One region of the Mesorhizobium dulcispinae genome, then DNA from elsewhere that is predicted to be linked to it. Evidence: predicted binding sites of a transcription regulator. Region 1 holds the regulator's gene; each other region holds the start of a gene.
The links. Region 1 encodes PhoB, which activates phosphate uptake and scavenging genes when phosphate is short. Its sites were predicted from a motif close to TGTCATNNANCTGTCAT; they were not measured.
Positions count from the first base shown of each region.

Region 2: the regulator PhoB is predicted to act here: its motif matches at 755-771, upstream of RFN30_RS03020 (LTA synthase family protein).
Region 3: the regulator PhoB is predicted to act here: its motif matches at 1,989-2,005, upstream of phnC (phosphonate ABC transporter ATP-binding protein).
Region 4: the regulator PhoB is predicted to act here: its motif matches at 4,540-4,556, upstream of ppk2 (polyphosphate kinase 2).

Region 1 is NZ_JAVIIY010000003.1:547,307-553,302, forward strand. Features, by position in the region: gene RFN30_RS10580 (ROK family transcriptional regulator) at 1-542, shown strand, start outside; gene phoB (phosphate regulon transcriptional regulator PhoB) at 826-1,515, opposite strand; gene phoU (phosphate signaling complex protein PhoU) at 1,535-2,239, opposite strand; gene pstB (phosphate ABC transporter ATP-binding protein PstB) at 2,260-3,063, opposite strand; gene pstA (phosphate ABC transporter permease PstA) at 3,060-3,911, opposite strand; gene pstC (phosphate ABC transporter permease subunit PstC) at 3,915-4,901, opposite strand; gene pstS (phosphate ABC transporter substrate-binding protein PstS) at 4,968-5,996, opposite strand, start outside.
Region 2 is NZ_JAVIIY010000001.1:657,961-663,956, reverse strand. Features, by position in the region: gene RFN30_RS03025 (recombinase family protein) at 1-603, opposite strand, end outside; gene RFN30_RS03020 (LTA synthase family protein) at 820-2,748, shown strand; gene rpsF (30S ribosomal protein S6) at 3,074-3,565, shown strand; gene rpsR (30S ribosomal protein S18) at 3,565-3,813, shown strand; gene rplI (50S ribosomal protein L9) at 4,025-4,609, shown strand; gene RFN30_RS03000 (cyclopropane fatty acid synthase) at 4,870-5,996, shown strand, end outside.
Region 3 is NZ_JAVIIY010000003.1:244,347-250,342, reverse strand. Features, by position in the region: gene phnD (phosphonate ABC transporter substrate-binding protein) at 1-908, opposite strand, end outside; gene phnC (phosphonate ABC transporter ATP-binding protein) at 1,050-1,907, opposite strand; gene RFN30_RS09110 (DUF1868 domain-containing protein) at 2,104-2,814, opposite strand; gene RFN30_RS09105 (GNAT family N-acetyltransferase) at 2,941-3,426, opposite strand; gene RFN30_RS09100 (DapH/DapD/GlmU-related protein) at 3,751-4,368, opposite strand; gene phnL (phosphonate C-P lyase system protein PhnL) at 4,365-5,072, opposite strand; gene phnK (phosphonate C-P lyase system protein PhnK) at 5,075-5,851, opposite strand; gene RFN30_RS09085 (alpha-D-ribose 1-methylphosphonate 5-phosphate C-P-lyase PhnJ) at 5,848-5,996, opposite strand, start outside.
Region 4 is NZ_JAVIIY010000002.1:497,679-503,674, reverse strand. Features, by position in the region: gene RFN30_RS07270 (DUF423 domain-containing protein) at 1-186, opposite strand, end outside; gene RFN30_RS07265 (MFS transporter) at 225-1,472, opposite strand; gene RFN30_RS07260 (GntR family transcriptional regulator) at 1,582-2,247, shown strand; gene RFN30_RS07255 (glycosyl transferase family 90) at 2,366-3,337, shown strand; gene RFN30_RS07250 (aldo/keto reductase) at 3,344-4,387, opposite strand; gene ppk2 (polyphosphate kinase 2) at 4,653-5,585, shown strand; gene RFN30_RS07240 (dihydrofolate reductase family protein) at 5,784-5,996, opposite strand, start outside.

The DNA.
Region 1 (5,996 bases):
TCACCGGCACGCATTCTTCCGGCGGCGAGTTCGGCCACATGATCCACCGTCCGGGCGGCGCACTCTGCCGCTGCGGGCGCCGCGGCTGCGTCGAGGCCTATGCCGGCAACTACGCTATCTGGCGCAGCGCCATGAAGATGAGCGAGGACGCCGAGCCGGTCGATGTCGGCGACGCCGACATGCGCGCGCTTGCCGCCAAGGCACGCGAGAAGGATGGCCCGGAGCGCGAGGCCTATCGCCGGGCGGGCGAGGCGCTGGGCTTCGGCCTCGGCAGCCTGTTCGCGCTGATCGACCCTGCGCCGGTCGCCATGGTCGGCGTCAGCGCCGCCGCCTTCGACCTGATCGAGCCATCGCTGCGCGAGGCGATCGCCCAGACCGCCGGCGGCCAGCACTCGCAGTCGATCTCCTTCGACACCGAGCCGAACGAATTGCCGCTGATCCGAGAAGGCTGCGCCATGCGCGCGCTGACCTTCGTCGATCAGGAGATCTTCGCGCCGGGCGTACAGGCGCGGGCGGGCGCTGCTGGAAAGAACGTAGCCTGATCTGGCGTTCGCTATCGTTTGGAGTGGCCCAAACTCCCATCGCTTCGTCATCCTAGGGCGAAGCAAGGAGCGAAGCGACGCGGCGAAGACCCTAGGATCCATGCCGTTACATACGAGCGTTGCGGCGGTGCAGAACGACCTCTGTCTTGCGCCGCCTTTACTCTTCGCGCGAGGTCACGGCATGGATCCCAGGGTCTCCGCGACGGAGCTTCGCTCCTGCTTCGCCCTGGGATGATGACGTTGAGGATGCCTCGGCCAATCCCGACGGTTGCGATGCGAGGACCTAGTCTTCCCTGATCGCGTACCCTGCCCCGCGGATGGTGCGGATCACATCGGGCATGCGGCCGTTGTTGACCGCCTTGCGCAGGCGCCCGACATGCACGTCCACGGTGCGCTCGTCGATATAGATCGTCTCGCCCCAGACATTGTCGAGCAGTTGGCTGCGCGAGAACACCCGGCCGGGATGCCGCATCATGAATTCGAGCAGCCGGAATTCGGTCGGCCCGAGCCTGATCTCGCTCTTCTTGCGGTAAACGCGGTGCGATTCGCGGTCGAGCACGATGTCGCCGACCTTGAGCACGCTGGACAGCACCTCCGGCTTGGCGCGGCGCAGCAGCGCCTTGACCCGGGCCATGAATTCCGGCGTCGAGAACGGCTTGACCAGGTAATCGTCGGCGCCCGTCGAGAGGCCGCGCACCCTGTCGCTTTCCTCGCCGCGCGCCGTTAGCATGATGATCGGCAGCCGTTCGGTCTCGGGCCGCATCCTCAGCCGGCGGCAAAGCTCGATGCCGGAAACCGCCGGCACCATCCAGTCGAGCACCAGAAGGTCGGGCACGTTCTCTTGCAGGCGGATTTCAGCCTCGTCGCCGCGGGTCACCACTTCTACCTGGTAGCCCTCGGATTCGAGATTGTAGCGGAGCAGCACCCCCAGCGGCTCCTCGTCCTCCACCACCATGATGCGTGGGGCGATCATATAGCAGGTACCTTCGCTGTCAGGCCGCCGGCGCCGACATCGCCGTCTCGTCCTGTTTCGGACGGTTCGCGGGCAATTGCGTGCCGGTCAGCACATAATAGGCGTTCTCGGCGATATTGGTCACGTGGTCGCCGATGCGCTCCAGATTCTTGGCGCAGAACAGGAGATGGGTGCAGGCCGTGATGTTGCGCGGATCCTCCATCATGTAGGTCAGGAGCTCGCGGAAGACGGAGGTGTATTTGACGTCGATGCGCTCGTCGTCGTTCCGGAGCTTGGCGAGCGCCGTGGCGTCGCCCGCCGTGTATTCCTCGATCACGCCCTGGACCTGGATCAGCACCAGTTGCGCCATGGAGTCGATGGAGTGCGACAGGTCGCGTGGCGCGGCGCTGACGCCGACGGAACCGACGCGCTTGGCGATGTTCTTGGCGAGGTCGCCGATGCGCTCGAGGTCGCCGGCCATGCGGATGGCGCCGACCACGCTGCGCAGGTCGTCGGCCATCGGCTGGCGTTTGGCGATCAGCGTGATGGCGCGATCGTCGAGCTCGCGCTGCCGCGCGTCCATGATGGCGTCGTCGGAAACCACGCGCTGCGCCAGCGCGTTGTCGGAGTTCAGCAGGGCCTTGGTCGATGCGCCGACCATCGAGCCGGCGAGATCGCCCATGTCACGGATGAGCTGGCTGATCTGCCTCAGATCCTCGTCGAAGGAAGCGACCGTATGCGCCATGGTTATGTCCTCGTATGAACTCAGCCGAAGCGGCCGGTGATGTAGTCCTGCGTGCGCTTCTCGCGGGGCGAGGTGAAGATCTTCTCGGTCCGGTCGAACTCGACCAGCTCGCCGAGATACATGAACGCCGTCTGCCGCGACACGCGCGCCGCCTGCTGCATGTTGTGGGTGACGATCACGATCGTGTAGTCGGCCTGCAATTCGTCGATCAGCTCCTCGATCTTGGCGGTCGACAGCGGATCGAGTGCCGATGCCGGCTCGTCGAGCAGGATGACCTCCGGCTTCACCGCCACCGTGCGGGCGATGCAGAGCCGCTGCTGCTGGCCGCCCGAAAGGCTCTGGCCGCTGGCGTTGAGCTTGTCCTTGACCTCGCTCCAAAGTGCGGCGCGCTTCAGTGCCGACTCGACCCGGTTGTCCATTTCGGCCTTGCTGATCTTCTCATACAGCCTGACGCCGAAGGCGATGTTCTCGTAGATCGACATCGGGAACGGCGTCGGCTTCTGGAACACCATGCCGATCTTCGTCCTGAGCAGGTTGAGGTCCTGCGAACGGTCGAGGATGTTCTTGCCGTCGAGCAGTACCTGACCCTCGGCGCTCTGCTTCGGGTAGAGCTCGTAGATGCGGTTCAGCACGCGCAGCAGCGTCGATTTCCCGCAGCCCGACGGTCCGATGAAAGCGGTGACGCTGCGCTCCGGCAGCGACAGGTTGATGTCCTTCAGCGCCTTCGACTGGCCATAGTAGAAGTTGAGGTTCTTGACCTCGATCTTGGCCTTCTCGACGGCCGTCTCGGCTACGTTAAGGTCGGTGGACAACATAGGTTTCATCTGTCCTCTCTGCGTCCGGTAAGGCTGCGGGCGAAAATGCTCAGCCCGAGAACCGTAAAGGTGATTATGAGTGCGCCCGTCCAGGCCAGTTGCTGCCATTCCTCGTAGGGACTTAGGGCGAACTGGAAGATGGTCACCGGCAGGCTGGCCATCGGCGCGTTGAGATTGCTCGACCAGAACTGATTGTTGAGCGCGGTGAAGAGCAGCGGCGCCGTTTCGCCCGAAATGCGGGCGATCGCCAGCAATATGCCGGTGACGATGCCGGAGAGTGCGGCGCGATAGGCGACGGAGCGGATCACCACCCAGCGCGGCGCGCCGATCGCGGTGCCGGCTTCGCGCAGTGCATTGGGCACTAGGTTCAGCATGTCCTCGGTGGTGCGCACCACGACCGGGATCACCAGGATCGACAGCGCGACCGCGCCGGCAATCGCCGAGAAATGCCCCATCGGCCGCACCAACAGCTCATAGACGAACAGGCCGACGATGATCGAGGGCGCCGACAACAGGATGTCGTTGATGAAGCGCACCACCGTGGTGAGACGCGAGAAGCGCCCGTACTCGGCCATATAGGTTCCGGCGAGCACGCCTATCGGCGTGCCGACGACGATGCCGATGATGGTCATCACGATGCTGCCGTAGATGGCGTTGAGCAGGCCGCCGGCGTCGCCGGGCGGCGGCGTCATCTCGGTAAAGACCGCCAGCGAAACGCCGGACAGGCCCTTGTAGATCAGCGCGCCGAGGATCAGCGCCAGCCAGGCAAGGCCGATGCCCGCCGCGATGACGCACAGCGCCATCATCACGGCATTCTTGCGCTTGCGGCGCTGGTGGAGCGACATAGCTACCGACATCGGTCATGCTCCCGTGCGGCTATCGATGCGCAACAGCATGTAGCGCGCGATGGCGAGGATGATGAAGGTGATGATGAACAGGATCAGGCCGAGCGCCACCAGCGAGGACGTATAGAGCTCGCCGTCGGCCTCGGTGAATTCGTTGGCGATGGTCGCCGAGATCGTCGTGCCCGGCGCAAACAGCGAGGCGCTGATGCGGTGCGCGTTGCCGATGACGAAGGTGACGGCCATAGTCTCGCCGAGCGCGCGGCCGAGACCGAGCATGACGCCGCCCATGATGCCGACGCGGGTGTAGGGGATGGTCACGCGCCGCGTCACTTCCCAGGTCGTGCAGCCGATGCCGTAGGCCGATTCCTTCAGCACCGCTGGCACCGTATCGAACACGTCCTTGGTGATCGAGGTGATGAACGGCAGCACCATGATGGCAAGGATGAGCGACGACGTCAGCAGGCCGATGCCGTAGGGCGGACCGGCAAACAGGCTGGAAAGGCCGGGTATGCCGTGGAAAAGGTTGATGATGAAGGGCTGCACCGTCGTCTGCAGGAAGGGCGCGAAGACGAACAGGCCCCAGATGCCGTAGATGATCGAAGGAATGCCGGCGAGCAGCTCGACCGCGATGCCGATCGGGCGTCGGAGCGGGCGCGGGCAGAGCTCGGTGAGGAAGACGGCGATGCCGATGCCGATCGGCACGGCAATGAGAATGGCGATGGCCGACGTGACGATGGTGCCGTAGATGGGCGCCAGGGCGCCGAAATTCTCGGTGACCGGGTTCCAGGATTCGGTGGTCAGGAAGGAGAAGCCGAACTTCGACAGCGCTTCCCATGAGCCGGCGATCAGCGAGATCGCCACACCGCCGAGCAGGACCAGCACGAGGATGGCGGAAGCGCGTGTGGCCGCCCGGAAGACCGTGTCGGTGAAGGCGAAGCGGCGCACCGTCGCTTCTCTGGTCCGCACGGCGGACGAAGTCACGGCTTCGGAAACGGCACTCATCGAGCCCTCTCGCATTTCGAAAGAAAGACAGGAGGGCGCCGCAGCGCCCTCCTCATTCCGGAAGAATTACATGCCGGAGTAGATCGGCTTGCCGTCCTTGTCGAGAATGTCCTTGCCCCACATTTCCTCGACGCTCTTCACGACCTTGTCGGGCATCGGAACGTAGTCGAGCTCAGCGGCCATCTTGTCGCCCTTTGCATAGGACCAGGCGAAGAACTTGAGCGCCTCGGCCGTGGCCGCAGCGTCGTCTGGCTTGTTGTAGACGAGAATCCACGTGGCGGAAGTCATCGGCCAGGACGCGGCACCTGCCTGGTTGGCCAGGATGACGCCGTAGCCCGGCTGCGAGCTCCAGTCGGCATTGGCCGCGGCAGCCGAGAACGCCTTGGCGGTCGGCTCGACCTTCTTGCCGTCCTTGTTCACCATGTCGGCATAGGTGAGCTTGTTCTGCTTGGCATAGGCGTATTCGACATAGCCGATCGCGCCGCCGGTCTGCGAGACGTTGTTGGCGACGCCTTCATTGCCCTTGGCGCCGATGCCCACCGGCCACTCGAGCGCCTTGTCGACGCCGACCTTCGACTTCCAGTCGGCGTTGACGTCGGCCAGATAGTAGCTGAAGTTGAACGTGGTGCCGGAGCCGTCCGAGCGATGGACGACCGCGATCGCCTGGTCGGGCAGCTTGACCTTGGGGTTGAGCTTCTTGATCGCCTCATCGTTCCAGTTGGTGATCTTGCCGAGGAAGATGTCGGCCAGCGTCGGGCCGTCGAGCACCAATTCGCCCGGCTTGATGCCTTCGAGGTTGACGACCGGAACGATGCCGCCCATCACCATCGGGAACTGCGCGAGGCCGCTTGACTTGAGATCGTCGCCCGTGAGCGGCGCATCGGAAGCGCCGAAGGTCACGGTCTTGGCCTTGATCTGCTTGATGCCGCCGCCGGAACCGATCGACTGATAGTTGAGGCCGATGCCGGTCTCCTTTTTGTAGGCGTCGGCCCATTTGGCGTAGATCGGATAGGGGAATGTGGCGCCGGCACCCGAGATATCCGCAGCCCAAGCGGCGGACAGGGTGAGCGTGGACGCCGTAGCCATTGCAATCGC
Region 2 (5,996 bases), on a different contig from region 1:
CTGCAAATTCCCATTGGCGTCTTCATAGAGCCATGAAGGCGGGTTGCCCGGTACGTGCTTGCCCTTCTCACGGGCCTTTTTCGTCCTGCCTACCCATGACTCCCTGATGCGTTCAGACCGCTTCACAACCTCTTCATGGGCCATGGCCATTTTCGTAATGGAAATTATCAGGGTGCTTATGTCCAACTGCCCTGCCCGATATTCCTGCCCATCCATCAGGGTCACGATGTTGACACCCGAGTTGATGATTTGCAGGAAGATCGCCAATGCCTCTGCCGGGGTTAGGCGGCTGATGCGATCAAGGGACTCTACCAGCAAATAAGTTCCCTTTGGTATCCTGCCTTCCTGAATGGCGGCTAGAAAAGCTCCAAGCGCACCGTCCTTAACGTTCTTGCCTTTGAAGGCAGAGACACCGGCATCCACCAGTTCGTGAGCCAATCGGACGTTGGGATGCGCTGCCAACCACTCATTGGTTTTGCTGGTTTGACGCCGCAATGAGTCACCTTCACCCTGAATGGCCGATGACCACCTAAGGTAGGAAATGGCGACTGTTTCAACATTTTCCCTATATGAATGAGAATGTAAAATATCCAGCTTTTTCATAGGCTTCCACCGATCCTTGATCGCATATGGGAAGCCGGTTCGGTCAAACAAGCTCCCTGTCGGCAGAATTTTTACTTGATCACACCTGATGAAAACCGCTCACGAATCGTTTGCTGGCTCTTCTTATTTCCGCCACAGGCGCTAGCTTTGCGTGACATTTCGATGACAGTGGCGTGACGCGTGTGGAAGACGCGTAACATGGGCCGGGGAAGCGACGTGGCAAGGATCAGGAAAGGCGCGGCCAAGCCCGCGCCGCAATTTTTGGAAGACGATCCGTCCACCGGCTATCTGCCGGGGCGGAGATGGCCGATCGTCCGCTACGGTCTCGCGACGCTGCTTGCCTCCGCCCTTCTGGTGTTCGCCATCGAATGGATCGTGCGCGGCGATTTCTTCGGCACGGTCGACTTCTTCCTGCAGCCGTTCAAGCCCGGCTGGACGACCATCATCCTCTTTGCGCTGGTGCTGATCGGGCTCGACGCCATACTCGGCCGCAGCCATCAGAGCCTGATGATCGTCGCGCCGCTGACGTTGGCACTGGCTTTTGTCGGTCACCAGAAATCGCACTATCTCGGCGATCCGCTCTACCCGACCGATTTCCTCTATGCCCGCCAGATCATGGCGCTGATGCCGCTGCTGGTGCGCGAGCGCCCCTGGACGGCGGTATTGCTTGCGGCGGCGCTCGTCGCCAGTCTGACGCTGCTCGTCTATGGCTGGCGGCTCTGGCGCCGGCGCGTGCCGATCCTCAGCCGCAAGGGACGGCTGGCGCGGCTGACGCTGACCGTGCCGCTGCTCGCCTTCTTCGTCTCGATCATGGACTACGCCACCTTCTCGTGGACGCGCGACAGGCTGCAGATCATCCCGATCATGTGGGACCAGAAGGAGAACTATGCCTCCAACGGCTTCGCGCTCGCCTTCGCGATGAACGTGCCGATGGCGCATGTCTCGGCCCCGCCCGGCTATTCCGACAAGACGATGGACGCGATCGCGCGTCCCGAGGTCGCCGCCTCGATGCCGGACCAGAAGCCCGACATCATCGTGGTGATGAGCGAATCCTTCTGGGATGCGACGGAACTTCCCGGCATCAGCATCAAGCCCGATCCGATCCCGACGGTGCGCGCGCTGCGCTCGGGCTCGATGTTTTCACCGGAATTCGGCGGCATGACCGCCAATATCGAGTTCGAGGCGCTGACCGGCTTCTCCAACGCCTTCCTGCCGGCGGGTTCGATCCCTTACCAGCAATATGTGCGCACGCCGACGCCATCGCTGGCGACCTTCCTGAAGAGCGAAGGTTATAGGGCGCGCGCCATCCACCCGGGCACCAACTGGTTCTGGAACCGCGGCGCCGTCTATGCCGATTTCGGCTTCAACGACTTCCGCTCGGAAGAGACGCTGCCGCCGATGGAGAAGCGCGGACCGCTCGCTTCCGACGCGGCGATGACCGACGAGATCATGCGCGAGGCCGATGCCAGCGAGGATCCGGTGTTCCTGTTCGCGGTCAGCCTGCAGAACCACGGCCCTTACGAGCCCTACCGCTATTACAATCCGACCCATGCGGTCGACGCGCCCATCAGCAGCTGGGCGCGTGAATCGCTGCTCTCCTACGCCGAAGGCTCGGCCGATGCCGATCGCGGCCTGCAGCGGCTGATCGAGTGGGCAAAGAAGCGGGAGCGGCCGACCATCGTCGCCTTCTTCGGCGATCATCTGCCGCCGCTCGGCCCCGTCTATGTCGAGACCGGCTTCCTCAAGGACAATGTCGCGCCGCGCAAGGAGCCGACGCCGGAGGCCGCGCTCGAGCATCACGACACGCCGCTGATCATCTGGTCGAACCGCTCCGGTCCGGTGGAGAACCTGGGCTCGGTAAGCCCGGCCTTCCTGCCTTACCATATCCTCACCACGGCAGGGATCACGCACCCCTACTACACCGGCTTCCTCGGCGCGCTGCGCGAGCGTTACCGCGTGGTCGACCGCAACATGCTGCTGTCGCCTTCCGGCGAGGCGACGCCCGACTGGGCGAGGCAGAAGAAGATCGATCCGCAGATCAACGATTTCCGGCTGATCCAGTACGACATGATGTTCGGCAAGCGCCGCGTGGCGCCAGACTTCTTCCCCGAAACGGTCGCCCCGCTCGTCGCCCATACCAGTTGAGCCTGGCACCATTTTCCGCAGGCGCCGGAGAATCCGGCCCTGCGGCATTGTGGAATCGTCGATCATGGCTCCCTCCCTTGCCTTCCTGGAGAATTGCTGTATAGACGCCGGCAATCTGCCGGTCCTTGCTGGGGGCTGAACGGAGGGCCGTGGCTTTTCGAAGCCACGTCATGAAGCCAGAAGCGCTTTTGGCCTCCCGTGTCTCCGCTCTCGACCGTCTCGTGATGCTCCTTTCTTCCCCGCTCCTTCGCGATCGGGTCAGACAAGTTGCAGAGGCTTAGCCGCGAGGGCCGGTAAGAGAAACGAAGAAAGGCAGAAAAACATAATGGCTCTTTACGAACATGTGTTTCTTGCCCGGCAGGACCTGTCGCAGCAGCAGGTTGATGCGCTTGTCGAACAGTACAAGGGCGTCATCACCGCCAATGGCGGATCGGTCGGCCGGATCGAGAACTGGGGACTGAAGTCCCTCACCTACCGGGTCAAGAAGAACCGGAAGGCTTACTATACGCTGATGGACATCAACTGCCCGCCGGCCGCGCTCAACGAAATGGAGCGCCAGATGGGCCTGTCCGAGGATGTCCTTCGCTTCCTCACCATCAAGGTCGAAGCGCATGAGGAAGGCCCCTCGGCGATGATGCAGAAGCGCGAGGAGCGCTCGGAACGCGGCGGCTTCGGCGACCGTGACCGTGGCGACCGAGGCCCGCGCTCGTTCGGTGATCGTGATCGCGGCGACCGCGGCGACCGTCCGCCGCGCAGCTTCGATGGCGAGCGCGGTCCGCGCCGTCCGCGCGAAGCCGTTGAAGGGGGTGCAGAATAATGGTCGACATCAACCAGATCCCGACCCGGCGTCCGTTCCATCGCCGCCGCAAGACCTGCCCGTTCTCCGGCGCCAACGCCCCGAAGATCGACTACAAGGACGTGCGTCTCCTGCAGCGCTACATTTCCGAGCGCGGCAAGATCGTGCCGTCGCGCATCACCGCCGTCAGCCAGAAGAAGCAGCGCGAGCTCGCCAAGGCGATCAAGCGCGCCCGCTTCCTCGGCCTGCTGCCCTACGTGGTTCGCTGATATTTTCGAGCGGGCGGCTTGCCGCCCGCTTCCTTCCGGCCGTGACGGGCACGACCGGTTCGAGCATCAAATCCCGAGTTGAGGCCATAAACCTCTAACTGCCGCGACAGGCAGGACAGCGACACCGGCGGCAACGCCTCTTTGCTTCCTGACCTGTTCCGAACCATCGGCGCCGATCGCGTATCGGCTGCCCACACGAAGGAACGAAACCATGGAAGTCATTCTCCTCGAGCGTATTTCCCGCCTCGGCCAGATGGGCGACACCGTCAAGGTCAAGGACGGGTTCGCCCGCAATTTCCTTTTGCCGCAGGGCAAGGCGCTGCGCGCCAACGAAGCCAACAAGAAGAAGTTCGAGGGCCAGCGCGCCCAGCTCGAAGCCCGCAACCTCGAGCGCAAGTCGGAAGCCTCTGAGATCGCCGAGAAGCTCGACGGCAAGAGCTTCATCGTCGTGCGCTCGGCCGGCGAGACCGGCCAGCTCTACGGCTCGGTGTCGACCCGCGACATCGCCGAACTCTTGACCGCGGAAGGCTTCACCGTCAGCCGCAACCAGATCGAGCTCAACCAGCCGATCAAGACCATCGGCCTCACCAATGTGGCGATCGCGCTGCACCCGGAGGTCGAGGTCACCGTGACGCTCAACGTCGCCCGTTCGGCCGACGAGGCGGAGCGCCAGGCCAAGGGCGAGACGCTGACGACGGCCGAAGCCATCTATGGCGAGGACATCAACGACAACGCCCGGCCGGAGAACTTCTTCGACCCGAGCGCCGAGTTCGAAGGCGGCGAAGACAACGCCTGATCGGCCACGCCGGAGAGCCTGCTCCGGTCGCTTCGATGTTCAATAAGTACTGGACTAATGCCCGGGCACACGACCCGGGCATTTTTATGCCAAATGGAACTTTTCGAACCCCTATATCTTGAGGCAGACTACAGCGTCGCGCGTCCTTTGGACGCACAAATGACGCCATAGTACCTGTGACTTTGCGCAGGACCCTCCCGAAACCGTCGCCGATTTCGGGTCATACGCGAAGTCAGTCTGACCCTGAGGGACATTTGGTCATGAACATCCTGTTGAAGCGCATTCTCGACCGCCTGGTGCGGGTCGGCAATCTCAAGGTCACCGGGCCGACGGGCTCGACAGTTACTTTCGGCGATGGCAGCGGCGAGCCCGTGCACATGCACATCAAGACCACGCATGCCGAGCGCGCCATCAGCTTCGATCCGATGCTGGCCGTACCCGAGGCCTATATGGATGGCGAGCTCGACATCCTCGAAGGCGGCGTGCTCGGCATGATGCGCATCGCCTTCCAGAACATGGGCAGCGGCGGCATCGACGCCACCTGGTCGAGGGCGATCGAGGGCCTGCGCCACGCCTTCCGCCGTTTCCAGCAGATCAACACCGCCGCGCGCTCGCGCCGCAACGTGCAGCGCCACTACGATCTGTCAGGCGAGCTCTACAAGCTCTTCCTCGATGAGGACATGCAGTATTCCTGCGCCTATTTCGAACAGCTCGACATGACGCTGGACGAGGCGCAAACCGCCAAGAAGCGGCACATCGCCGCGAAGCTCAGGCTGAAGGCCGGCCAGACCGTGCTCGACATCGGCTCCGGCTGGGGCGGCCTCGGCCTCTATCTCGCAAAGGCCTTCGACGTCGACGTGCAGGGCGTGACGCTGTCGACCGAACAGCACGGCGTCGCCACCGACCGCGCGCATGCGCTGGGCCTGCAGAACCGGGTGCATTTCGAACTCAAGGACTACCGCGCGCTCAATGAACGCTTCGACCGCATCGTCTCGGTCGGAATGTTCGAGCATGTCGGCGTCAATCACTACCGCACCTTCTTCGACAAGGCGGCTACGTTGCTCAAGCCCGACGGCGTGATGCTGCTCCACACCATCGGCCGCTCAGGCGTGCCGTGGGCGACCAGCGCCTTCGTTCGCAAATACATCTTCCCGGGCGGCTACATCCCGGCCCTTTCCGAAGTGATGCCGGCGATCGAGAAATCCGGGCTCGTCGTCACCGACATCGAGGTTCTCAGGCTGCACTATGCCGAGACGCTGAAGCACTGGGGCATGCGGTTTGCCGCCAACCGCGACAAGGCCAAGGCGATCTATGACGAGCGCTTCTGCCGCATGTGGGAGTTCTACCTCGCCGCCTCGGAGGCCGCCTTCCGCTGGCAGGACCTGGT
Region 3 (5,996 bases), 300 kb from region 1:
CAGCCGCCGATCGCGGCTTTGCGGGCTTCGACGATGACGTTGTAGAAGTCCGGCTTCACCGGGACGTAGCCGGTGAAGTCGCCGCCTTCGACGCCTTCGAAGCAGGGCTTGTCCTTGGTCGGCAACGCCGTGAAGAAGTCGGTGAGCTTGGCGGTCATCTCGGAGCCGAGCGCGGTGCGGACGACCAGCGGGCCGTTCGGGATCAGGCCGGAGCGCCAGACTTCGACGAAGTCGTTCGGGTCGACGGCGCCCTTGGCGACTTCCTTGTGGAAGGTGCCGGAGGTGTAGCCGTTCTTGAAATCGCCGATGCCGGAGGAATCGTCCACCGCCACGTCGACCTTGCCATCGCGGACGGCGAGGATGTTGTTCTCATGGCCGCCGTTGAACTGGGTCGAGGCGAAGTAGGTCTCGTTGGAGGCGCCGGTGTCCTTCGGAATCTGGGTCAGCGGGATCAGATAGCCCGAGGTCGAATCCGGGTCGGCATAGCCGAGCTTCTTGCCCTTGGCCGACTTGATGTCGGTGATGCCGGAAGTCTTCAGCGCCAGGCCGATCGAATAGTAGCCGGTCGAGCCGTCGGTCTGCTTGGTGGTGAGGATCGGGGTGACGGCGTTCGGGTCCTTGAGATAGACGCTGGCGTAACCGGACGCGCCGAGCTCGGCGAAGTCGAGCGTGCCGCCGAGCAGGCCCTGGATGACGCCGTCATAGTCGGCGGCCGGGAACAGCGACACCTTCTCGAAGCCGAATTCGGCCTTCAGGTGGTCGGCAAGGCACTGATAGTTGCGCAGGCGGTCGGTTTCATTCTCGCCGCCGAGGATGCCGACGCGGAATTCCTTGATGTCGGCAGCGTGAGCAGCACTTGCCGCCATGGCGAGCAGCGATACGGCGCCAAAAACCATTTTCCTGAACATTGATCTCTCTCCTGTTGCTCCGGCTACGCGCCGGTGGCGTTCGAATTTTTAAGTCTTGCCTTTGACGCGGGCGGGCGATCCGGGTTGCTCTTTGCTGAAATCCACGATTTGCCCGGAGCAGCTTCAGCCCGGGCGGTGGACTCAGTAGCCAGGGAAGGCCGGTTCGAGCGGTCCGGCGGATGCGGTGAGCTTCGGCTTGATGCTGACGCTGGTCGACGTGATGGCCTCGGAGATCTCGACGCCGTTGGCGTCGGCGCCATAGACGGTGCGCACGGCGTCGCGGTCGAGATCCTCGGGCGCGCCGTCGAAGACGACCTTGCCGGCGGCCATGCCGATGATGCGGTTGCAATAGGCGCGGGCGGTGTCCAGCGTGTGCAGGTTGGTGACGACGGTGATGCCTTCGCGCAGATTGATGTCGCGCAGCGAATCCATCACCACCTTGGCGTTGAGCGGGTCGAGCGAGGCGATCGGCTCGTCGGCCAAAAGCACTTTCGGCTGCTGCATCATGGCGCGCGCGATCGCCACGCGCTGCTGCTGGCCGCCGGACAGCGTGCCGGCCGGCTGCAGCGCGGTGCGGGCGATGTCGAGGCGCTCGAGCGCGGCGACCGCCTCGGCACATTCGGTGCGCGAGAACATACCGAGCAGGTTGGAAAGCGTGGAGCGGTGGTTGAGGCGGCCGAGCAGCACGTTGGTCAGCACGTCGAGGCGCGGCACCAGGTTGAACTGCTGGAAGATCATGGCGCAGTCGCGCTGCCAGCGGCGCAGCGGCGAGCCCTGCAGGCGGGAAACCTCGGCGCCGTCAAAAAAAATCGACCCCTGGCTGGGATCGATGAGACGGTTGATCATACGCAGCAACGTCGACTTGCCGGCGCCGGAGCGGCCGATGATGCCGACCATCTGACCCTGCGGAATCGAGATGTTGATGTCGCTGACAGCGGTGTTCTTGCCAAATCGTCGGGTTACGCCGCGGATTTCCAGCGTGGCCGATGATGCTGACATGGCAAGACTCCGGTACGTCGCGGTTTCGAAGGTCCGTTAACCTTCGCTAGCGCAGCCCCATGAAGCTGGGGTGTCGGATTGATGTCAGTTTTGTTACGTCCCACAGGCCGTCCCTATTTATGCATGTCGTTGTCCCAAAACCGCGCGCACCCGCAGGTCAGGCCCGACGGCAAGCTTTTGGGCGACGTGCATAGGGTCACCCCAGCACAAGCAATTCCTCGAAATGCTTCATGTCCTTGAAGCTGCAGAAGGCCGGCGGGCGCAATTCGATCACCGGAGCCTCGCGATCAAGGAACGACAGGCAATCGTCGAACAGGTCCTGCCAGGCGGCTGCGCGATCGTCGGCGAGGCGGCGGATCTGGTAGGCGAAAGTGATATGGAAGACATACATGTCGTGGTCAGGATGGCGGTAGCCGAACGGCACCGACAGCGCATCGCGCCAGGCTTTGAGGACAAGCCGGTCCTCGTCCGTGGCGCCGGCAACTGTCAGGCCGTTCGGCGTGATGCCGATGGTCCTGATCCTGAAGGCGCCGTTGCCTTCGAAGCTCTGCAGGCGCTCGAGATAGAGGCGGGTCATGTCGTCGATGCTGGTGTCGAGCGGTACATCGGCCGGCCAGTAGGGGAGCCTGCGGCGATATTCGATGATGCCCTGGAACAGGGTCATGTGCAGGCTGGAGATCGGCGTGAAAGCGAGGCGATCAGCATCGGGCATGGCGCGAATGCGCTCGCGCACCTCGATGACGGCGGCTTCGGAAGGCGAGCCCTGGACGAGGTGGCTGACCACCGTGTTGCCGGGCTCGAGGAGGAAGTTGCCCGATGTCTCGTAGCGCGTGCCGAGATGCACCGGCGGCGCCGGATTGGTGCCTTCGAAGAAGGAGGCGAGCGAGGGTCTGACTGTGGCGAGCATGGGCGATCTCAAATTGTTGGTTCGCAATTCCGGACGGAAAACCATGACGCACTTTTCCTGGAATTGCTTCGGGCGGAGATCGCGTCCTGTCCGAGTCCTGTGTCAAGGGTATGAACCTGCACACCTCTACAGCATGCGGTGCATCACGAAAGCGTCGACATAGCCCAGCCGCGGATGGTCGAATGCTTGTGGAATGGTGCCGACGATGTCGAAGCCCAGCCGACGCCACAGCTTCACCGCCCGCTCGTTGCTGCTGATGACGAAGTTGAACTGCATGGCTCGAAAGCCAAGATCGGCGGCCCGTTGCAAGGAATGCTCGCACATCGCGGTGGCGATTCCTCGACCGCTCGAAGCCGCCGACGTGACGTAGCCGCAATTGGCGACATGCGCGCCGCCGCCGCGCTGGTTGGCGTGGAGATAGTAGCACCCAATCACATCGCCGGCCTCCTCCGCCACGAACACGTCGTGCCCAACGGAAAACCAGTAGCCCAGCGCCTGGTCGCGGTTCCAGTCGCGGGGCAGCGCATAGGTTTCGCCGGCGCGCAGGACAGGTTCAAGGATGGACCAGATCGCATCTGCATCGGCCGGAGTGGCTGGACGAATGGTCGGCACGGTCGGGGCTCTCGAGCGAGATTGAAGCGGATCAGAACCGGATAGCGGCAAGGATACTGCTGAGAAAGACCAGAATTGCAAAAGCAGTCACAATTCCCGGCTCCACGGCGGCTGTCGGCGGGGCCGGTACGTCTTTTCGCAAGGGCTGCATGAACCCCTCAACCATGTTCTTACTTTAGCACATGCGCATGTTCCTGACACATGCGAAAACACGCCGGCCGACTAGAGCGGTTCACCGTTTCACGGAAACGCCGAACCGCTCTATCTCTTTGTTTTCACGCAATTCCGGACGGAAAACCGCTACGCACTTTTCCTGGAATTGCTCTAGCCGCCATATTTCTCCAGGAAAGCTTCGGCCGAGAGCTCGCGAAAATCGTCGAGCGCGGCGCGCAGCCTTGCATGGTCCCAGTCCCACCAGGCGAGCGCCTGGTAGCGCTCGGCGGTGCGGCGGTCGAAGCGCTCGCGGATCGGTTTCGCAGGGACGCCCGCGACGATCGTATAGGGCGCGACATCCTTGGAGACCACGGCACCGGCGCCGACCGCCGCGCCGTCGCCGACGGTCACGCCGGGCAGGATGGTCGAGCCGTGGCCGAGCCAGGTATCGTGGCCGATGGTGACGCGCCTGGCGCGGCGCTGGGCGAAGAACTCGCTCTCATGCTCTGCATCGTCCCAATAGTCCGAGGCGCGATATGTGAAGTGGTGCAGCGTCGGCCGCCAGGTCGGGTGGTTGGTAGCGTTGATGCGCACGCTTGCCGCGATGTTGGAGAACTTGCGAATGGTCGCGCACCAGACGGCGCAGTCCTGCATCATGTAGGAATAGTCGCCGAGCTCGCTTTCCGAGACGCGGCTGCGTTCGGCGATCTCGGTCCAGCGGCCGAGCGTCGAATTCTCGACCTGTGCAGTCGGATGAACCAGCGGCGCCTCAGAAAGCTTCCTCGTCATGCGGCGATCCTGCCTGCGGCGAAGGCGGTGACGTCGATGACGCGGTCGGCCACCGCGTCGCGTACATCCTGGTCGTGGAAGATACCGAGGAGAGCAACGCCTGCTGCTTTCTTGGCGGCGATGAGCTCGACCACGACGTCGCGGTTCCTGGCGTCGAGCGAAGCGGTCGGCTCGTCGAGCAAAAGGATCGGATGCTCGGTGATGAAGCCGCGCGCGATGTTGACGCGCTGCTGCTCGCCGCCGGAGAAGGTTGCAGGCGGCAAGGCCCAGAGCTTTTCCGGCAGGTTGAGCTGCGCAAGCAAGGTGCGTGCGTTCTCCCGCGCGGCCTCTCTGTCCTCGCCGCGCTCGACCAGCGGTTCTGCGACGACGTCAAGCGCGGAAACCCGCGGCACAGTGCGCAGGAACTGGCTGACATAGCCGATGGTGTGGCGGCGCACGGAGAGCACGGTGCGCGGGCTGGCGGAAGCGAGGTCGATCAGCCCGCCACCATGCTGGACGATGATCTGGCCTTGGTCGACGGCATAGTTGCCGTAGAGCATTTTCAGGATCGAGCTTTTTCCCGCGCCCGACGGGCCGCCGAGCACCGCGCATTCGCCGGCGCGGATCGAGAAGGAGACGCCCGCCACTACCGGCAGCGTGACGCCGTCGCGCAGATGCATGGTGAAGCTTTTCGCGACATCGGAAACGACAAGCGGCGTAGCCATGTTCACACCTGCAAGATGGAGGACACAAGAAGTTGCGTGTAAGGCGCGCGCGGGTCGTCGAGCACGCGGTCGGTGAGGCCGCTTTCGACGACGCGGCCGTCCTTCATCACCATCATGCGCTGTGACAAAAGCCGCGCCACGGCGAGGTCGTGAGTGACGACGATTGCGGCGAGGCCGAGATCGGTGACCAGGCCGCGCAACAGGTCCAGCAGGCGCGCCTGCACCGAAACGTCGAGGCCGCCGGTCGGCTCGTCCATGAACACCAGCCGCGGCCCGGTCACCAGGTTGCGGGCGATCTGCAGGCGCTGGCGCATGCCGCCGGAGAAGGCGCGCGGCTCGTCGTCGATGCGGTCATCGTCGATCTCGACGCGCGACAGCCAGTCGACCGCCGTGGCGCGGATCTTGCCGTAGTGGCGGTCGCCCACCGCCATCAGTCGCTCGCCGACATTGGCGCCGGCCGACACCGTCATGCGCAGGCCATCCGCCGGGTTTTGGTGGACAAAGCCCCAGTCGGTGCGCATCAGGAAGCGGCGCTCGGCCTCGCTCATGCGGTAGAGCTCGCGCCACTGGCTGTCGCGCATGCGGTAGCTTGCGGTGCCGGAGGACGGCAGAAGCCTGGTCGACAGGCAGTTCAGCAGCGTCGTCTTGCCGGAGCCGGATTCGCCGACGACCGCCAGCACCTCGCCTGGCCACAGGTCGAACGTGACATTCTCGCAGCCGACGCGCGAGCCGTAGAATTTGGAAAGCGCCGAGACGCGCAGCAGCGGTTGGTCGGTCATTGCGCCGGCTCCGTTCTTTCCAGGGCAAGATGGGTTTCAGGCGCAAGATGGCCGCGATGGCCATCCGCGCGCCGCTTCTCGCAATGGTCGGTGTCGGAGCAGACGAACATGTGGCCACCATGGTCGTCGAGGATGACCTCGTCGA
Region 4 (5,996 bases), on a different contig from region 1:
GCCGATAAGGCCGATGGCGAGGAAGACCGGTGCATGCATCAGCAGAAAGGATGCAGCCGTGCCGGTGAAGGCGCCGCCTAAATGCGCGGCCGCCGCCGATAGCGCCACGCCTGCCGCGCCGACAAGGCCACCCGCCAGCACGAGGATACGGCTGCCGCCGTTTGAGGATTGCCCCGCGAGGCTCATCTTGAATGCTCCATGCTTCGGTCGAGCGAGCGCGCCGATCAGGATCCGCCGGCTTCGAGCAGCATATGCCGCGCCCGCCGCGACTGGACAATCCAGTTATAGGCCGCGCCCAGCGCCATCAGCACGGAGGTGCCCAGAAACACCGCCGGCATGCCGAAATGCCCGCCGACGAAGCCGCCGGCGAGCGGTCCCGCGACCTGGCCGACATACTGCGCCGAGATCGACAGTCCGAGCACATTGCCGCCGACGCCGTCCGGGATGTTGTGGCGGATGACGCTGGTGATGCAGGGCAGCAGGCCGCCCAGCGCCAGGCCCATCAGGAAGCGCAGCCCGATCAACTGCCAGCCGTCGGTGACGAAGGCTTGCGGGATGAGCAGCAGCGCCGAGACGGCGAGGGCGCCGACGACGACATTCCAGTGGCCGACGCGGTCGGCGAGCTTGCCCAGCCATGAAGAGGACAGGATGGTACCGAGCGCTGCCGCCGACATCACCACGCCCGCGACCATCGTCACCTTGCTCTGGTCCTCGACGAGCTGCTGCACATAGACGGTGATGATCGGCTCGATCGACATGGTGGCGAAGGCGAGCAGCATGCCGGTTGTCAGCATGGCGACGACCGGGCGCTTGTCGCGGATCTGCGACCAGCCGCTTTTCGGCTTTGCCGCCGAGACAGGTTTGGGCGCCGGCGGGTTTTCCTTGATCAGGAAAGTCGTGGCCAGGAAAGCCAGGAAGATGACGCCACCCGAGAGCAGGAAGGTGGCGCGGATGCCGATCACCGGCGGCAGCAAACCGCCGAGCAGCGGGCCGACCAGCGAGCCCGCCGTGATGCCGGCCGACAGCACGCCGAGCGCCCAGCCTGAGCGGTCTTTCGGCGTTTGCATCGCTACCAATATCGTCGATCCCGAAGAGTACCCGCCGGCAAAGCCGATCAAGAGCCTCAGCAGCACCAATTGCCACACGCTTTGCACCATACCGGTCAGCGACATGCAGATCGCCATGCCGAACGAGGCGCGCACCAGCATCAGCTTGCGGCCGTAGCGGTCGCCGAGCCTGCCCCATAAGGGTGCTACCAGCGCCGCGGCAAAGAAGGTGGCGCCATAGGCAACGCCCGACCATTGCACGATCGCTACGTGTCCCTCGGCGCCGAGCTGTTCGACGTAAAGCGGCAGGAAGGGCAACAGCAGTGTCATGGCGATCAGCGTGCTGAACGAGCCGGCGAAGCAGACGGCAAGGTTGCGTCGCCAGTGGAGGTTGTAACCGCTCTGTTCCGAAGTGTCGTTCGCCATGTCTTGCCTGCCCGGGTTGTTCCGGATACCAATTTGGGATACCAAGCTGGTATCCGTCATGAACCTCGACCCGGCCGCTGTCAATGCGGCGCCGAAGAGCGAAACGACAATGTCGCAGATGCAGAATGTCGAAAGGCAGCTTCGCGAGATGATCCTCGGGCTGGAGATCGGCCCGGGCGAGCGGCTGACCGAGCGCTGGATCGAAAGCCGCTTCGGCGCCTCGCGCACCCCGGTCAGGGCGGCACTGCTGCGCCTCGAGACCGAAGGGCTGATCGGCCGCGACGGCCGCGGCTGGACGGTGGCGCCAATCAACCTTGCCGAGCTTGGCCAGATCGCCGTCTATCGCGAGGCGGTCGAGGTGGCGGCGGTGCGGTTGACGGCAGCGCTTGAGGATCGCAGCGGTGTCGAAGTGATCGCGGCGATGCTGGATTCCTGCGACGCCGATACGCCGCGCGAGGAATGGCACCGCGTCGGCATGGATTTTCACATCGAGCTGGCCAGGCTTTCCGGCAATGAATTCCTGTTGCGAGCGGTGCGCGACGCCATGACCAGGCTGTCGCGCGCCCGCTGGCTGGAAGTGCGTGACGAGAGAGCCCTCGGCCGAGCCTGGGCCGAGCACCATGCCATCCTGGCTGCAGTGCGACAGGGTGACGCCGACGAGGCAGCGCGGCTGCTTTCGGCCCATATCGCGGGCAGCCGCGATCGGCTGATTACGTCGCTGCATGACGACCGGCGCGGCCTGCGCGCCAGGGGCTTCGCCGTCGTCGCTGCCTGATCCCGCAACGTCGTCGAATATTAGGACTCTCACAAGTTCATTGGGCTGCGCGGGCTTGCAAGATGTTCGGCACAATGCTGTAGGAGGCGCGACGGCACATCTTTGAAACGAAGGACGCATGGCCTCGCCCTTACGCACCGCAGCGCGGGTATTTTACTTCGTACGCAACATCACGCGCGATGTGCTGCCGCAGGCTCTCTTTCGCCAGCGCCTTGCCGGCCGCCTGCAACAGGCGAAGCTCTCCGGTAAAACGGTCCGCGATCGCGTCAACTATTACAACAAGCTCGACCACAGCTTCGTGCCGAGCCCGGCTGCCGTCCCAGCCGGTCAAATACCCAAATTCGGGAGCATGTACTATTACGATCTGAAGGAGTTCGCCCGCTACTTCGATCGCGACCTGCTCATCGACCTCGAGTTCGGCGATGTCGTCGACGTGCCCGCGATGCCGGCGATCGTCAAGGATCGGCCAATCCGCGACGGCAACGGCAACGCCGTGATCATGAAGCTCGACAAGTTCCGCCACTTCAACATGCCGAGGGACAATCTGTCCTTCGCCGACAAGCGCCCGATGGCGGTCTGGCGCGGCGATTTCAACAATCCGATCCGCAAGCGGTTCGTCGACACCGTGCGCGATCTGCCGGTCTGCGATGCGGGCTCGCCCAAGCCGAGCGCGCCGGAGGACTACCGCAAGCCGTATCTCACCATCCCGCAGCAGCGGCAGTTCCGCTACATCGTCTCGCTCGAAGGCAACGACGTGGCGACGAACCTGAAATGGATCATGAGCTCGAATTCGCTCTGCCTGATGCCGCCTCCGACCTATGAGACATGGTTCGCCGAAGCTGAGCTCGAAGCCAATGTCCATTACGTGCCGCTGGCGCCCGATTTTTCGGACATCGCCGACAAGATCGCCTATTTCGAAAAGCATCAGGCGGAAGCCCAGCGCATCACAGCGGCGGCCAACGCTTATTGCCGCCGGTTCAGCAACGAAAAGGACGAGCGTGCGGTCTCGCTGCTCGTCCTCTACAAATATTTCGTGCTGAGCGGCCAGATCGAACCCGACCCGGAAGTCTGGCGCTACATCACCGGCTGACCATGCTCAGATGTCACTGCGGTCGAGCACCAGATCGGCCGGGCCGAACCGGTCCTTGGCGGTGAGCTGCTGGTGCCAGTACGGGTAAAGCACCGGCGGCCTGCTGACAGCGTCGAGGCGCAGGCGCTCGTCGAGCGAAAGTGTCAGGCTCGCCGCCGCAAGGTTGTCCTTGAGCTGGGTTTCGTTGCGGGCGCCGATCACCAGCGAGGAAACAGCCGGGCGGCCGAGCAGCCAGGCCAGCGCCACTTGTGCCGCCGAAACGCCGCGCGCCTTGCCGATCTCGACCTGCACGTCGACGATCCGCCACAACCTGTCCTCGTCGCGGATCGGCGGTTCCGACCAGCCGCCGAGCTGGCGCGCAGTCGGGCTGTCGCGGCGGTATTTGCCCGAAAGAAGGCCACCGGCCAGCGGGCTCCACACCAGCACGCCAAGGCCCTGGTCGACCGCGATCGGCAGCAACTCGTACTCCGCCTCGCGCGCTTCAAGCGTGTAGTGGATCTGTTGCGTGACGAAGCGCGGCTGATGATGGCTGTCGCTGATCGAGAGCGCCTTCATCACCTGCCAGCCCGAATAGTTGGAGCAGCCAACATAGCGGACCTTGCCCTGGCCGACCAAGGTGTCGAGCGCGGCGATTGTCTCCTCGAGCGGCGTGACGCCGTCCCACTCATGCAGGAAATAGATGTCGATGACGTCGGTCTTCAGCCGCTTCAGGCTTCTCTCGCATTCGCGGATCAGATGATGGCGCGACAGGCCTTCGTCGTTGGGGCCGTTGCCGATCCGCATGCGCGCTTTGGAGGCGATGAGCACATCGTTCTTGCGCTTGCCGCCGAGCGCCTCGCCGACGATTTCTTCCGACAGGCCGTTCGAATAGACGTTGGCGGTGTCGATGAGGTTGATGCCGGCATCGATGCAGGTGTCGATGATGCGTCTGGCCTCCGAAAGATCGGAATTGCCGACGGCGGCGAACGGGCCCGTGCCGCCGAAGGTCATCGTGCCAAGCGTCAATGTCGAAACCTTCAGGCCGGAACGGCCAAACGTGCGGTATTCCATGTCTGGTCCTCGCGATTTGTTTTGAAGGGGCGCGCCGTAGCGGGCGCCGGAACGAGGTGAGGGCATTTGTAGGACAATTCGAGCGGCTTGTCGCCCCGCCATCGATACGGGCCGATCACATATCGGCTAGTCCAGAGGTGCTGGTCCGCGCTTGCAATAAAACCGTCATTGCGCGTCTGTATCTCAGTCGGCTTACGGAGTTGTGTTCTCGGCCGCGGCCGGAACGCATCCGTGGCGAAAGTGGCTGACAGGCAGGAGCTGCGCGATGAACGAACTCAAACCGAATTCCGAGCCGAACTCCGGGGCCAAGGACTGGCTGGAGGCCGAGCTCGAGGACACGCTCGACGAGGACTATGAGCTGGAGATTTCCGAACCCGCGCTCTCGCTCGAGATCGCCAGGATCTACAAGAAGTCGCATCCGCCCTCCATCGACCGGATTACCTATTTCCGCGAGCTGCTGCGGCTGCAGTCGGAGCTGATCAAGCTGCAGTCCTGGGTCGCCTACCACAAGAAGAAGCTGGTGGTGGTCTTCGAGGGCCGCGACTCCGCCGGCAAGGGCGGTGTCATCAAGCGCATCACCCAACGGCTTAACCCGCGCATCGCTCGCGTCGTGGCCTTGCCGGCCCCGACCGAGCGCGAGAAGTCGCAATGGTATTTCCAGCGCTACGTGCCGCACCTGCCGGCCGGCGGCGAGATCGTGCTGTTCGACCGCTCCTGGTACAACCGCTCAGGCGTCGAGCGCGTGATGGGCTTTGCCAATCCCGAGCAGGTGGAAGAATTCTTCCATGACGTGCCGGAATTCGAACGCATGCTGGTGCGCTCCGGCATCACGCTGGTGAAATACTGGTTCTCGATCACCGACGAGGAGCAGCAAATGCGCTTTCTGATGCGCATCCACGATCCGATGAAGCAGTGGAAGCTGTCGCCGATGGACCTGCAGTCGCGCGTGCGCTGGGAGCAGTACACCAAGGCCAAGGAAGAGACCTTCGCCCGCACCAACATCAAGGAAGCGCCCTGGTTCATCGTCGAGGGCAACGACAAGAAGCGGGCGCGGCTGAACTGCATCGACCACCTGTTGCAGCAATTGCCTTACGAAGACGTGCCGCATGAGGAGATCACGCTGCCGGAACGCGTCTTCAACCCGGACTACGAGCGCCAGGTGCTGCCGCGCGAGCTCTACGTGCCGGCGAAGTATTGAGGCAGTGAAGCTGCGATCTCCCCCCTTGTGGGGGAGATGCCCGGCAGGGCAGAGGGGGGCGCGAAGGATCGCCGCCCTATCGATGGTAGCCCACGAAAAACAGCCCAAAAGCAAAACTGCTACTGATAAGTGCGCTTGCGGGACAGCGCCCCCCTCTGGCTTGCCGGCCATCTCCCCCACAAGGGGGAGATTACGCTTTCACTCAATCCGCCCGATCATCACATGCGTGGCGTCGGCCGTTGCGACCTGGCTGGTGCAGCGGTAGCCGAGCTTCGGCATGTCGAGGCCGGCGAAAAGATGCTCGCCGGAGCCGAGCAGGAGAGGCGAGACCGCCAGATGCATCTCGTCGATCAGGCTTTCCTGCAGATACTGCCGTACGGTCGAGACGCCGCCGCCGACGCGCACATCCTT